Regions from separate parts of the Quatrionicoccus australiensis genome, predicted to be linked through region 4. Evidence: riboswitches for the same ligand, from Rfam matches in the RefSeq annotation. Region 4 holds a riboswitch; each other region holds the start of a gene.
The links. A riboswitch is a leader RNA that binds a small molecule or an ion and turns the genes downstream of it on or off. The one in region 4 is predicted to bind cobalamin.
Positions count from the first base shown of each region.

Region 1: linked by a shared signal. The riboswitch ahead of cobT (nicotinate-nucleotide--dimethylbenzimidazole phosphoribosyltransferase) and the one ahead of KI612_RS19975 (TonB-dependent receptor) in region 4 are both predicted to bind cobalamin.
Region 2: linked by a shared signal. The riboswitch ahead of KI612_RS09590 (energy-coupling factor ABC transporter permease) and the one ahead of KI612_RS19975 (TonB-dependent receptor) in region 4 are both predicted to bind cobalamin.
Region 3: linked by a shared signal. The riboswitch ahead of bluB (5,6-dimethylbenzimidazole synthase) and the one ahead of KI612_RS19975 (TonB-dependent receptor) in region 4 are both predicted to bind cobalamin.

Region 1 covers NZ_CP075188.1:130,109-132,994, forward strand. The annotation lists gene KI612_RS00620 (cobyric acid synthase) at 1-493, shown strand, start outside; gene cobU (bifunctional adenosylcobinamide kinase/adenosylcobinamide-phosphate guanylyltransferase) at 468-1,031, opposite strand; cobalamin riboswitch at 1,340-1,525, shown strand; gene cobT (nicotinate-nucleotide--dimethylbenzimidazole phosphoribosyltransferase) at 1,609-2,658, shown strand; gene KI612_RS00635 (adenosylcobinamide-GDP ribazoletransferase) at 2,658-2,886, shown strand, end outside.
Region 2 covers NZ_CP075188.1:1,996,064-1,998,949, reverse strand. The annotation lists gene KI612_RS09600 (DnaJ C-terminal domain-containing protein) at 1-412, opposite strand, end outside; gene KI612_RS09595 (DUF302 domain-containing protein) at 526-966, opposite strand; cobalamin riboswitch at 1,093-1,313, shown strand; gene KI612_RS09590 (energy-coupling factor ABC transporter permease) at 1,457-2,134, shown strand; gene KI612_RS09585 (energy-coupling factor ABC transporter substrate-binding protein) at 2,131-2,520, shown strand; gene cbiQ (cobalt ECF transporter T component CbiQ) at 2,510-2,886, shown strand, end outside.
Region 3 covers NZ_CP075188.1:126,440-129,325, reverse strand. The annotation lists gene KI612_RS00620 (cobyric acid synthase) at 1-191, opposite strand, end outside; gene KI612_RS00615 (DUF3291 domain-containing protein) at 343-792, shown strand; cobalamin riboswitch at 894-1,079, shown strand; gene bluB (5,6-dimethylbenzimidazole synthase) at 1,124-1,879, shown strand; gene KI612_RS00605 (hypothetical protein) at 1,876-2,121, shown strand; gene cbiB (adenosylcobinamide-phosphate synthase CbiB) at 2,118-2,886, shown strand, end outside.
Region 4 covers NZ_CP075188.1:4,022,617-4,025,502, reverse strand. The annotation lists gene KI612_RS19030 (TonB-dependent receptor domain-containing protein) at 1-1,203, opposite strand, end outside; partial or broken gene KI612_RS19975 (TonB-dependent receptor) at 1,330-1,773, opposite strand; cobalamin riboswitch at 1,876-2,082, opposite strand; gene KI612_RS19025 (hypothetical protein) at 2,198-2,395, shown strand; gene KI612_RS19020 (cell division protein ZapA) at 2,397-2,732, shown strand; RNA gene ssrS (6S RNA) at 2,767-2,886, shown strand, end outside.

The sequences.
Region 1 (2,886 bases), 280 kb from region 4:
CGGCAAGGTGATCGGTTTGTGCGGCGGCTACCAGATGCTCGGTTGCCTGCTGCACGACCCGCAGGGCCTGGAAGGGCAGGCCGGCAGTACGCCGGGACTGGGCGTGCTCGCGGTCGACACGACGCTGGAAGCAGAAAAGCAGCTGCGCAATGTCAGCGGTCATCTGTGCCTGCCGGGCCGCCCGGCGATGACGGGCTACGAAATCCATCTTGGCGTCACGGCCGGCGCCGGTCTGGCTGCGGCGGCAGTCGAGCTCGATGACGGCCGGCAGGATGGCGCCGTTTCGGCCGATGGTCAGATTTTCGCCACCTATTGTCATGGCGTTTTCGATCATCCCGAGGCGTTGACCGCCTTGCTTGCCTGGGCTGGCATGGTCGAGAGCGAACAGGTCGATTTCGCGGCGCGCCGCGAGGCCGATCTCGATCGCCTCGCCGATTCGGTCGAGGCGGCGCTCGACTGGGACAAGCTCAGGCCTTTGTTGCCGGGGATTTAAGGGGCAGCGGCAAGCCGGCGGCGACCAGCGTCACCTGGTCGCAAAGTGCCGCGACGCGCTGGTTGAGGCGGCCCTGCTCGTCGGCAAAGAGGCGCGACACCGGGTGCATGGGCACGATGCCCCAGCCGACTTCGTTGGAAACGAGAATGATGCGGCCGGGCAATTGCGGCAGCAGGTCGAGCAGGGCCTGCGTTTCGGCGTTGAACAGCGGGCAGTCGATGGCGGTGCCGGCCTCGGCCTGGGTTGCCGCCTGGCCGGCAAAAAGCAGGTTGGACAGCCACAGGGTCAGACAATCGACCAGGATGCAGGTGTCCGAGGCTGCCAGCTCACGCAATTTGGCGGCGAGGTGCAGGGTTTCTTCGGCGCAGCCCCAGTCGACCGGTCGACGCTCGCGGTGATGCGCGATGCGCCGGCTCATCTCGCCGTCTCGCGCTTCCGCCGTCGCCAGGTAAACGACGCGCAGGCCGGATTCCGCCGCCCGCTTTTCGGCGAGCAGGCTCTTGCCCGAACGGGCGCCGCCAAAGATCAGTTCTTTCATCCTTGAAACCTCAGTTGGACGAGGCTGTTGGTGCGTTTGGGCGGGATGGCCGGCGCGAAGCGACGATATGGTCCCGGCGCAGCAGGGATCGGTATCCCTTGCGGACGCGGCAGGCTCATGCCTGCAAGGAGGAGCGACAAAGTCGGGCGCCCGACCAGGCGTGCCAGCGGCCGCGTAGCGCTTTCACCTTTTGGGTTAATCACCTCGAAGGCATGGAAGTCAGTGTTCATGCGGTTGGTCACAGATGGATAAGCGGTCAACTGGGGTTTCAAGGATCAGCCGGCACTTTAGGTGATTGCACGGCGTCCCGGCAAGCCGGATAATCCGCCCCGATCCGATGAAACGGAACCCGGTGCGAATCCGGGGCGGGCCCGCCGCTGTAACCGGGGACGACTGCCGCACGATGCCACTGCATGGGGAAACAGACCCGGCGGGAAGGCGCGGCATTCGGCCGATCCGGAAGCCAGAAGACGTATCGGATTGTTCGGGCCGGAAACCTGTGGACAGGGTTTCGTCGTTGCGTTCGCAAGAGCGCGGCGGCGAGGCCCTTTTTGCTTTTTCGAACAGGAAGAATCGGATGCATTCAAAATTCAACATCAGCGCCCCGGATCAGGGGCTGGCCGCTGCCCTGCAGCACAAGATCGACCAGAAGACCAAGCCGCGCGGCGCGCTCGGTCAACTCGAAACGGTGGCCAAAAAGGTCGGCCTGATCCAGCAGCGCCTCGACCCGGAATTCGGCCAGCCCTACATGCTGGTCTTTGCCGGCGACCACGGCGCGGCCAGGGCTGGTGTCTCGGCCTACCCGCAGGACGTGACCTGGCAGATGGTCGAGAATTTCCTTGCCGGCGGTGCCGCGATCAATGCCTTTGCGCGTCAGAACGACCTGCATCTGGCGATCATCGACGCCGGCGTCGCGCATGACTTCGGCAAGCGCCCCGGCCTGATCAACGCCAAGGTAGCGTCCGGCACCGCCAATTACCTGGAAGAACCGGCGATGAGCGCCGAACAATGCGCCACCGCGATCGAGCGCGGCGGCGAGTTCTGCCGCAACCTGTCGCTGAACGGTTGCAACCTGGTTGGTTTCGGCGAAATGGGCATCGGCAATACGGCGGCCGCGTCCCTGATCACGCATTGCCTGACCGGCGCCACGCTGGCCGATTGCGTCGGGCGTGGCACCGGCCTCGACGATGCCGGTCTGGCGCGCAAGCAGGGCTTGCTCGAACAGGCCTTGCAGCGCTACCGCGCCGCCGGTGGCGACAACGATCCGGCGCGCGTGCTCGCCGAATTCGGCGGCTTCGAGATCGCCATGATGGTCGGCGCCATGCTCGGCGCGGCGGAAGCGAAGATGACCATGCTGATCGACGGTTTCATCGTCGGCGCCGCGGCGCTGACTGCGATTCGTCTGGTGCCGGCGGTCGCCGATTACTGCGTCTTCTGCCACCGCTCGGCCGAACCGGGCCACGCGGCGCAACTGCAGGCGCTGGGCGCCGAACCGCTGCTCGACCTTGGTTTGCGCCTGGGCGAAGGCACCGGTGCCGCCCTGGCCTATCCGCTGGTGCTGGCCGCAGTCAATTTCCTCAATGAAATGGCCAGCTTCGAATCGGCCGGTGTGTCGGATAAAGACTGATGCTGCGCCGCGAGCTGGAGTATTTCTTCGGCGCCATCCGCTTCTTCACACGCTTGCCGGTGCCGGCCTGGGTCGGACATTCGGCGGAAGCGCTGAACCGCTCGGCGCGCTGGTTCCCGGCGGTCGGCCTGGTGATCGGCGGGATCGGCGCGCTGGTCTATCTCGCGGCACTGCAACTCTGGCCGCAGCCGGTCGCCGTGCTGTTGTCGATGGTCGCAACGCTCCATG
Region 2 (2,886 bases), 2.0 Mb from region 4:
CACCGCCGCGAAAGAGCTGTTCGAGCGAAACATGCGCCGCCACTTCGTAATCCTGACCGGCAACCGGTGCCGGCTGGCGCTGCCGCCCGGAACGGCTGAAGGCGGCAAAGATGTCGGCCAGATCGACATCGTCAAAGCCGGCGGCATCGGTCTTGTTACGCTGCTGCCAGTCCGGCGGCGTGAATTGCTCGCCGCTCGGGCGGCTACCCAGGTTGTCATAAGCCTGCCGCTTTTCCGGGTCTTTCAGCGTCGCGTAGACCTCGGCCAGTGCCTTGAATTTTTCCTCACCCGCCGGGTCCTTCGACACATCGAGGTGATACTGGTGGGCAAGCTTGCGATAAGCCTTCTTGATCGCCTCGGCGCTCGCCGTACGTTCAAGGCCCATGGCCTGGTAGTAATCCCTGAATTTCATTGGCCTGCCTGCTGAGAGCGCCGGTCAAAACGGCATGCGCCATTCTCTCCGGCGATCAGCAGCGGCTCCGTGTGCCGGCACACATACGCCGGCGCTGCGGGGGTAAAACGAGACTAGCGCACCGCCTCGGCGACAACCCCTGTGAGCAGTTCATTGACCAGCGGCGCCGCCTTGCCCTGTGGCCGGCGGTAGCTCAGCCAGACCTTGCCGGCTTCGCCCGGCAGCGTGTAGATGGAAAGCGCGAACGGACACATCACGATGTTGTGCGGATCGAGTTCCATCATCTTCCGCGACAGGCCGGCCGAGCAGAATTCGATGATCTCGGCCTCGTCGAATATCTTGCGGCCGGCACCGATATCGGCACCGGTACGCGCCAGCATGTCGGCGATGTGCGAGGTGTAGTTGATGACCAGGCCACGGTTCTCGATGGCCATCACCACGGTCTCCTTGACGTCGGCAAAACTGCCCGTCACCTGCTGCCGGCTGACCCAGTCGTCGGCCTGTACCAGTGCGGTGTTGAGAAGGCAGATCAGGCTGATCAGCAGGCGACGCATGGCTAACTCCATAAGAAAAATCGAATGCTCGATTGTAAGAGGCAAGCCGGAAAATATCCTTATCGCCTGACGCCGGTCCGGATGGCGGCAAAAACAAAAAGTTGTCCGGCATCCGGTTTTCGTGACTATAATCCGCGCCATTCGGGTATCCCGGTTTGCAAGCGCAGGCCGGGATGAAACGGGAAGCCGGTGAAGAAGACGTTGCCCAGCAACGTTCCTCCATTCCGGCACAGCCCCCGCTGCTGTAAGCCAGACGACTCCACCCCACGCCACTGTGCATTGCATGGGAAGGTTGGTGGAGAAGGATGAAGGCGAGTCAGAAGACCGGCCCGATGCTTGTGTCGCACCATTCTCCGGGGTTCTGGGAAGGGTCTGAAGATTCGCCGTTGCTGCGTCCTGCGTGCCCGTGCACCCATGGTCCCAATCCGGCCTGTCCTCCGATCTCACCTGTCATACCCCGGCGTTTTAATTTAGCTTCGGGGATGAAGTCATGCACATCATGGAAGGTTTCCTGCCGCCGGCGCACGCCCTCGGCTGGAGTCTGGCTGCCCTGCCCTTCGTGGCACTCGGCGTGCGTTCGCTGCGCCGGCAACTGCAGGCGCAGCCGGAACAGCGCATGCTGCTCGGCGTCGCCGCCGCCTTTTCCTTCACGCTGTCGGCGCTGAAACTGCCGTCGGTGACCGGCAGTTGCTCGCACCCGACCGGCGTCGGCCTCGGCGCGCTGTTGTTCGGGCCGGCGGCGATGGTGCCGGTCGGCCTCGTTGTTCTGCTCTTTCAGGCCCTGCTGCTGGCACACGGCGGGCTGACCACGCTCGGCGCCAATCTGTTCTCGATGGCCATCGTCGGGCCTTTCGTCGCCGCCGGCCTGTTCCGCGCCGGCCGCGCCCTCGCCCTGCCGCTTTCCGCCTGCGTCTTTACCGCCGCCGCGCTCGGCGACCTGGCGACCTACGTAACGACAGCGATCCAGCTCGCCTGGGCCTTTCCCGATCCGGCCGGCGGCTTTGCCGGCTCGTTTGCCAAGTTCGGCGCCATTTTCGCGATCACCCAGATCCCGCTGGCGATCAGCGAGGGCCTGCTCACCGTGCTCGTGGTCAATGCGCTGCGCCGATTCAATGCCGAAGAGCTGCAAAAACTACCGCTGTTCGGTCAACGCGAGGTCAAGGCATGAAACTGCGCAACTTGCTGATTCTGGCTGCCGTCGTGCTGTTGACCGTGCTGCCGCTGTGGCTCGCCGCGCCGCCGGCAATCGGTCCGGACGGCGTCCCCGGCGAAGCTTTCGGCGGCGCCGACAACAAGGCGCAAGAAGCGATCAGCGAGATTGCGCCGGGTTACCGGCCGTGGTTTTCGCCGCTGCTCGAACCGGCGAGCGGCGAAATCGCCTCGCTGCTCTTCGCCTTGCAGGCAGCACTTGGCGCCGGCTTCATCGGCTATTGGCTGGGCGCTTCGGTGACGCGCGAACGCCTGCGCCGGGAAATGAACGAGAAAGCGGCCGGGCAAGAGGCCGCGCCGCCGGCAAGCAACCTATCCGGGAAAAACACAGCGCATGCTGATTGAACGCGCCGCCTACGGCAATCGCTGGCGCACTGTAAGCCCTGCCGCCAAGGGCCTGTTCGCGCTGGCCGGCCTGCTTGCCGCGCTGCTTGCCGGCTCGCCGACTGCTGCCGCAATGATCGCCGGCCTGCTCATGCTGGCGAGCGTGCTCGGCGCCGCGGTGCCGCTTGCGCTCTACCTGCGCGTCGCGACGCCGGCCTTCGGCTTTCTCGCGCTATCCAGCCTGTCGCTGCTCTTCTCGCTAAGTGTCGATGCGACCGGACATCTGTCCTGGCAGATTGCACCGGATGCCGCAGCCAACATCACCGCCGTCGGCGGCCGCTCGCTGGCCGCGCTCGCTGCCCTGCTCGGCCTCGTCCTGACCACGCC
Region 3 (2,886 bases), 270 kb from region 4:
GCCTGCAGCGCCTGCGCCCGGCCGATCTCGCCGCCATCGACGGTTACGGCAGAATTGAGCGCCATGTTCTGCGGCTTGAACGGCGCGACGCGCACACCACGCCGCTTGAGGATGCGGCAAAGGGCGGCAACCAGCGTCGATTTGCCGGCATCGGAAGTGGTGCCTTGCACCATCAGGGAGAAACAGGGCATGTGAAAGCGTCGTAACCAGGAAACGGCGCGAGGATAAACCGCTTTGCCGCCCCGCCCAAGAAAAATGCCGCCGGCAACGCACAAGGCAGGCAGCGCAAGCCCCGTACCGGCGCATACAATATCCCGCATCGCCACGCCCGCCAGCCGCCTCATGTCCGCCTGCCACCTCGCCCAAGTCAATGTCGCCCGCGCCAAGGCCGAGATGGACACGGACGTCATGCGCGGTTTCATGGATCAGCTCGACGCCATGAACCAGCTCGCCGACCAGGCTGACGGCTTCATCTGGCGCATGCTCGGCAGCGGCGGCGACTACACCTCGATCCGCCCCTACGCCGACCCGCTGGTGATCATGAACGTCAGCCTGTGGCGGGATGTCGGCTCGCTGAAAAATTACGTCTACAAGACCGTCCATATGGACACCATCCGTGCCCGCCACGCCTGGTTCGCCAAGATGAACGAAATCCAGCTCGCACTGTGGTGGGTCCCCGCCGGCCACTTGCCGACGGCGCAGGAAGCGAAGGAAAAGCTGGAGCTGGTGCGGCGGTTTGGGGCGACGCAGGAGGCGTTTACGTTTGCCCAGGTTTTTGCGGCACCGGGGTGATACAACAGTCCTTCAAGACCCCGGTCAGTTAGCCAAATCAGGCTGATGATGATTGATTCAACGCCAATTCCATCGCCCCCGCCCGCCCCTCCTGATATCCTCTCGCCTTCGTATCTCCGGGTGTCGTTCGGCCTTGCCGAACGGAGAATCGGGAAGGCGGTGCAACTCCGCCACGTGCCCAACGCTGTAAGGAGGATGGGCGATGCACAGGCCACTGGGGTAACCCGGGAAGGCGCATCGTTCGCTTGATTCCGAGTCAGAAGACCGGCCGGGAGATGATTGAATTGGCCAGCCCTGGTCGGGCGGTGCCGTTTTTCCAGAAGGGGAATCCATGGAAAACCCGTCCTTGCCGCAGGCGCCGGCTTTTTCGGACGCCGAGCGGGCGGCCGTTTATCACGCCATTTTCAGCCGCCGCGATGTGCGCGGCCAGTTTTTGCCGACGCCGGTGCCCGATGACATCCTGAGCCGCATCCTGATGGCGGCGCATCACGCGCCGTCGGTCGGTTTCATGCAGCCGTGGAATTTCCTGCTGGTCCGTTCGGATGAGGTGAAGCAGCGCGTGCATGACGTCTTCCGCCAGGCCAACGACGAGGCGGCGCGGATGTTTCCGGACGAGAAGCGCGAGATCTACAGCAAGCTGAAGTTGCAGGGCATCCTCGAGTCGCCGCTCAACCTGTGCATCACCTGCGACCGCACGCGCTCCGGCCCGGTCGTGCTCGGCCGCACGCACATGCCGACCATGGATCTCTACAGCAGCGTGTGCGCCGTGCAAAACCTCTGGCTGACCGCCCGTGCCGAAGGACTAGGCGTCGGCTGGGTCAGCATCTTCCACGAGAAGGCCTTGCAGCAGGCGCTCGGCATCCCCGAGCACATCGTGCCGATCGCCTACCTGTGCATCGGTTACGTCAGCCATTTCAACGAGCGGCCGGAGCTGGAAAAGGCCGGCTGGCTGCCGCGCCTGCCGCTCAACGACCTGGTTTATTTCGAGCAGTGGGGCGCGGGCGATTCCGGGCAAAATTCGGAGTTGACCGCTGCGCTGGCCGATTTGCAGGCAGACATCCAGGAGCGGGGTATTTTCCCGAAATGAGTGCCGGATTTTCCGCCGGCGAGCGGCAAGACATGCTGGCCCTCAAGGGCGTCGGCGCGACGGTGATCGGCCGTCTGGAGCAACTCGGTTTCACGGCCCTGAGCCAACTGGCCGACGAAGATCCGGCCGTCATCACGCTGCGCATCGCGCAAATGATCGGCTCGACCTGCTGGCACAACAGCCCGCAAGCCCGCCAGGCGATCACTTCGATCATCGCTTTGGCCGGGGCGAGGCGGACATGAGCCTGCCCATCGAAACTGCCGGCCAACTCGCCGGCATCTTCGCCATGCCGCTCGCGGCGCTCGCCGCCGTGCTGCTCGACAGGGCGCTCGGCGAAGTGTCGCGCTGGCATCCGCTGGTCGGGTTCGGCAATCTGGCCGCCTGGCTGGAAGGCAAAATGAACCGGAATTCGCTGTTGACCGGTAGCCTGGCCTGGCTGCTCGCGGTCGGCCCCTGGGTGGCGCTGGCTTTTGCCCTGCGGCCGCTGGCGCCGTTCGCGGTCGATGTCGTGCTGCTTTATTTTGCGCTCGGCGCGCAGAGCCTGGGCGAACATGCCGAGGCCATCGTTGCGCCATTGCAGGCCGGCGATCTGCCGGCGGCACGGCAGCGCGTCGGCTGGATCGTTTCGCGCGAGACGGCGACCCTAGACGAATCCGGCGTCGCCAAGGCGGCCTGCGAATCGCTGCTGGAAAACGGCAACGATGCGATCTTCGGCGCGCTGTTCTGGTTTGCGCTGCTCGGCGGCCCGGGCGCCCTGCTCTTTCGCCTGGCCAACACGCTGGATGCGATGTGGGGCTACCGCACCGAACGCTACAACCTGTTCGGGCGCTGCGCCGCGCGTCTCGACGATGCGCTCAACTACATCCCGGCCCGCCTGACTGCGCTGTCCTACGCGCTGCTCGGCAAGACGCGCCTGGCGCTGACCTGCTGGCGCAGCCAGGCGCCGGGCTGGGACAGCCCGAACGCCGGGCCGGTGATGGCGGCCGGCGCCGGCAGTCTGGGCATCG
Region 4 (2,886 bases):
GGTGTAGGCAGCAATTTTCTCGCCAGCATTGCCGGTATCGCTGCCAAAGTGGCGGGCGCCGACATGCGTGGCAAACAATGAGAGGTTCACGTCGGTGGTCGGCTTGAAGGTGAGACCGGCGGTCGACTTGTTGGTCGGGACCAGCGGGATTCTGTTGCCGGCATTAGAACCATCGCGGAACTCAGCCTTTTGCAGGTTGAGGCCGGCGTTGATCTGCCAGTGCGGGCTGATCTCGTAGCTGGCGAATGTGTCGACGCCCTGGTGGCGGGTTTTCGCCATGTTGACGTTTTCGGTACCGTTGTAGGCGATCTCGTCGGTCATGTTCAGGCTGTAGGCCGTGACCTTGAGTGAATAGCCGTTACCGGTCCATTGCCCGCCGAGATCGACGAAGGTACCGCGTTCGGGACGGACCGGGTTGCTCGCGAAGCCGGCCGGTCCGAGTACGGTGAGTTCATCGAGATTGGCGAAGCGGAAGGTGGTACCGGCGCGCGTGAACAGGCGGAAACCGGGAGCCAGTTTGTAGCTCAGGCCGACCTCGCCGACGCCCCGGCTGTGGTCGTTACTGATGCTTTTGCCGGTGGTGTCACGGGCCGATTGTTCTACTTGCTGGTAGCGACTGCCGGCGGTCAGGGTCAGGTCCGAGGTAAGGCGCGTCTGATTCTGCAGGTAGACGGCCTGGCTGGTCTGGCTGATGGTAACCGTCTTGGTGATCGGAGCATGATCGCCGGCGGATTTGTCAGAGGTCAGTTCGCCATCGTAGTAGTCGAAGCCGAAGGTGGTCTTGCTGTTCAGGCCGGCCAGACCGTGATCCCATTGCAGACGCGGCGTGAACGAGACAGTGTTGGTCTTGCGGCGGTCGAAGGAACCCCAATCGGAAATCCAGGATGTGTTGTCGACCTCCGTGTAGCCGAGTTCGGCGGCGAAGCTCAAGCTATCAGCGAGACGCCAGGTAATGCCGGGACGGACGAAGGCGGTGCGACGTTCGGCGTAGCTGTCGTTGGTGGCTGCCTGGCGCGGATCATTTTCATATTGCGCCTTGCTCAACGAGCCGGGCAGGCCGATATCCAGTGCTGACCAGCCAATATCGACGAAAGCTTCACCGCGGTCGAAGCGCATGCCCAGGCGGCCAGAAAGATTGTTGCGTTCCTGCTTGTTGTTCTTCCGCCAGCCGTCTGTTGCCTGATGGTTGACGGCGAGGGCCAGGTCGAATTTGTCGACTTGTCTGGCGATACTGGCCGATAGCTGGCGGCCATTGTCGCTGCCGAGACCGGCTTGAATGCTGGCGCCGTCACGCTGCTTGCCGGTGATGATATTGATTACGCCACCGACCGCGTTGTCGCCGTAAAGGATGGCGGCGCTGCCGCTGACAATTTCGATGCGTTCGACGCTGTCGAGCGGAATGAGGCCCCAATCGACGTTTGAGGTATCAAGCGGATTCAGGCGCAGGCCGTTGAGCAGGACCAGGGTGCGCTGGGCGGCACCTTCACCAAAGCCACGCATGTCGATTGAAGTGTCGGCGCCAATTGAGCCGTATAGCGGTGTGACCTGCAGGCCGGCGTTGTAGCGCAGGACATCGGGCAGCGTCTGGGCGCCGGAGTCGCGGATGTCCTCGCGGGTAATGGTCGTTACGTTCGATGCCGTGGCTAGCGAGGAGTCGCTGAAACGGCTCGCGGTGACGACCACGTCGTCGAGGAGTGCCAATTGCTGGGCAGCGGCAGGAATGGCAAAAAGAGCGGGCAGCAGCACCGCCAAAGGCTTGAGACGTGAATTCATGATTTCCCTTTCCCGACAGGCGTCCCCGCACGTCGGAACAGCATTGAAAAGGAAGTGTGGGGAGTGAATTCAGGTCGGGGACCGGCACCACCGCCCCGTGGCACTTCCGTTGGTGTCCAGGCCGGTATCCGGGCTTGCAAGTCTTGACGCGTCGCCTTCCCAGGTTTGCACCCAGTGGCCTGATGACGCGCCCGCACTTGCTTACCGTTGCGGGGGCAGCAGCGGAATGGTCTCGATGGAGACGCACCGCTTTCCCGTTTAACTGCGCTTGGAGATTCCGTACGCAGCACCTGTAACGGCGCGCATTCTACCTTGTGACGTATTGCTGCGCAGCAAAAATTACAGTTTGTCCTTCTACAAACTACTTTGAGAATAAAGGCTTAGTCCTTGACCATGCGGGCTTTTAACATTTATAGTCCGGGCCATGAATAGCGAACTCGAAGCACTCGAAGGCAAGGTTGAACAGGTCGTTGCCCTGGTTCAGCAGTTGCGTGCCGAGAACGAAGTACTGAAGAACCAGATGGCTGCGGCCGAGGTCGAGCGCCTGCATTTGCGCCAGACCATGGCGGCGGCGCGCGAACGCCTCGAAGGCCTGGTCGACAAGCTGCCCGAGGATGTCTGAGATGAGCGCCGAGACCAATTTCCTTGATGTCAAGATCATGGGCCGCGAATATCGCGTGGCCTGCACCGCCGAGGAGCGCGATGCGCTGTTGCTGGCGGTCGATCTGGTCGACGGCAAGATGCGCGAAATCGCCCAGCGCACCAAGAGCACCATTGCCGAGCGTGTTGCCGTCATGGCCGCGCTGAACATCGCGCACGAGCTGCTTTCCGGGGATTCCCGCAGTGGCGAAAAAAGCTTTGCGGAAGCGGTTGATACTTCCGAAGCAAAGCGTAGAATCGACGACATGGGAGCACGGATAGACACCGTGCTGGCGCCCCAGCAGCAACTGGATCTCTGATCAATTCCTGCTGATCCCGGCGCTATCCGCCGAGTGTCCCCTGCGGTGTTTGTTAAGGCCATATATTCCTTGAACCAATGCTAATTGGCATCGGTTGCGGACCGTCAATCCGCTGTTGTGCGTGCTCTTCGTCGAGCGTGCCTGATGCGGAAGG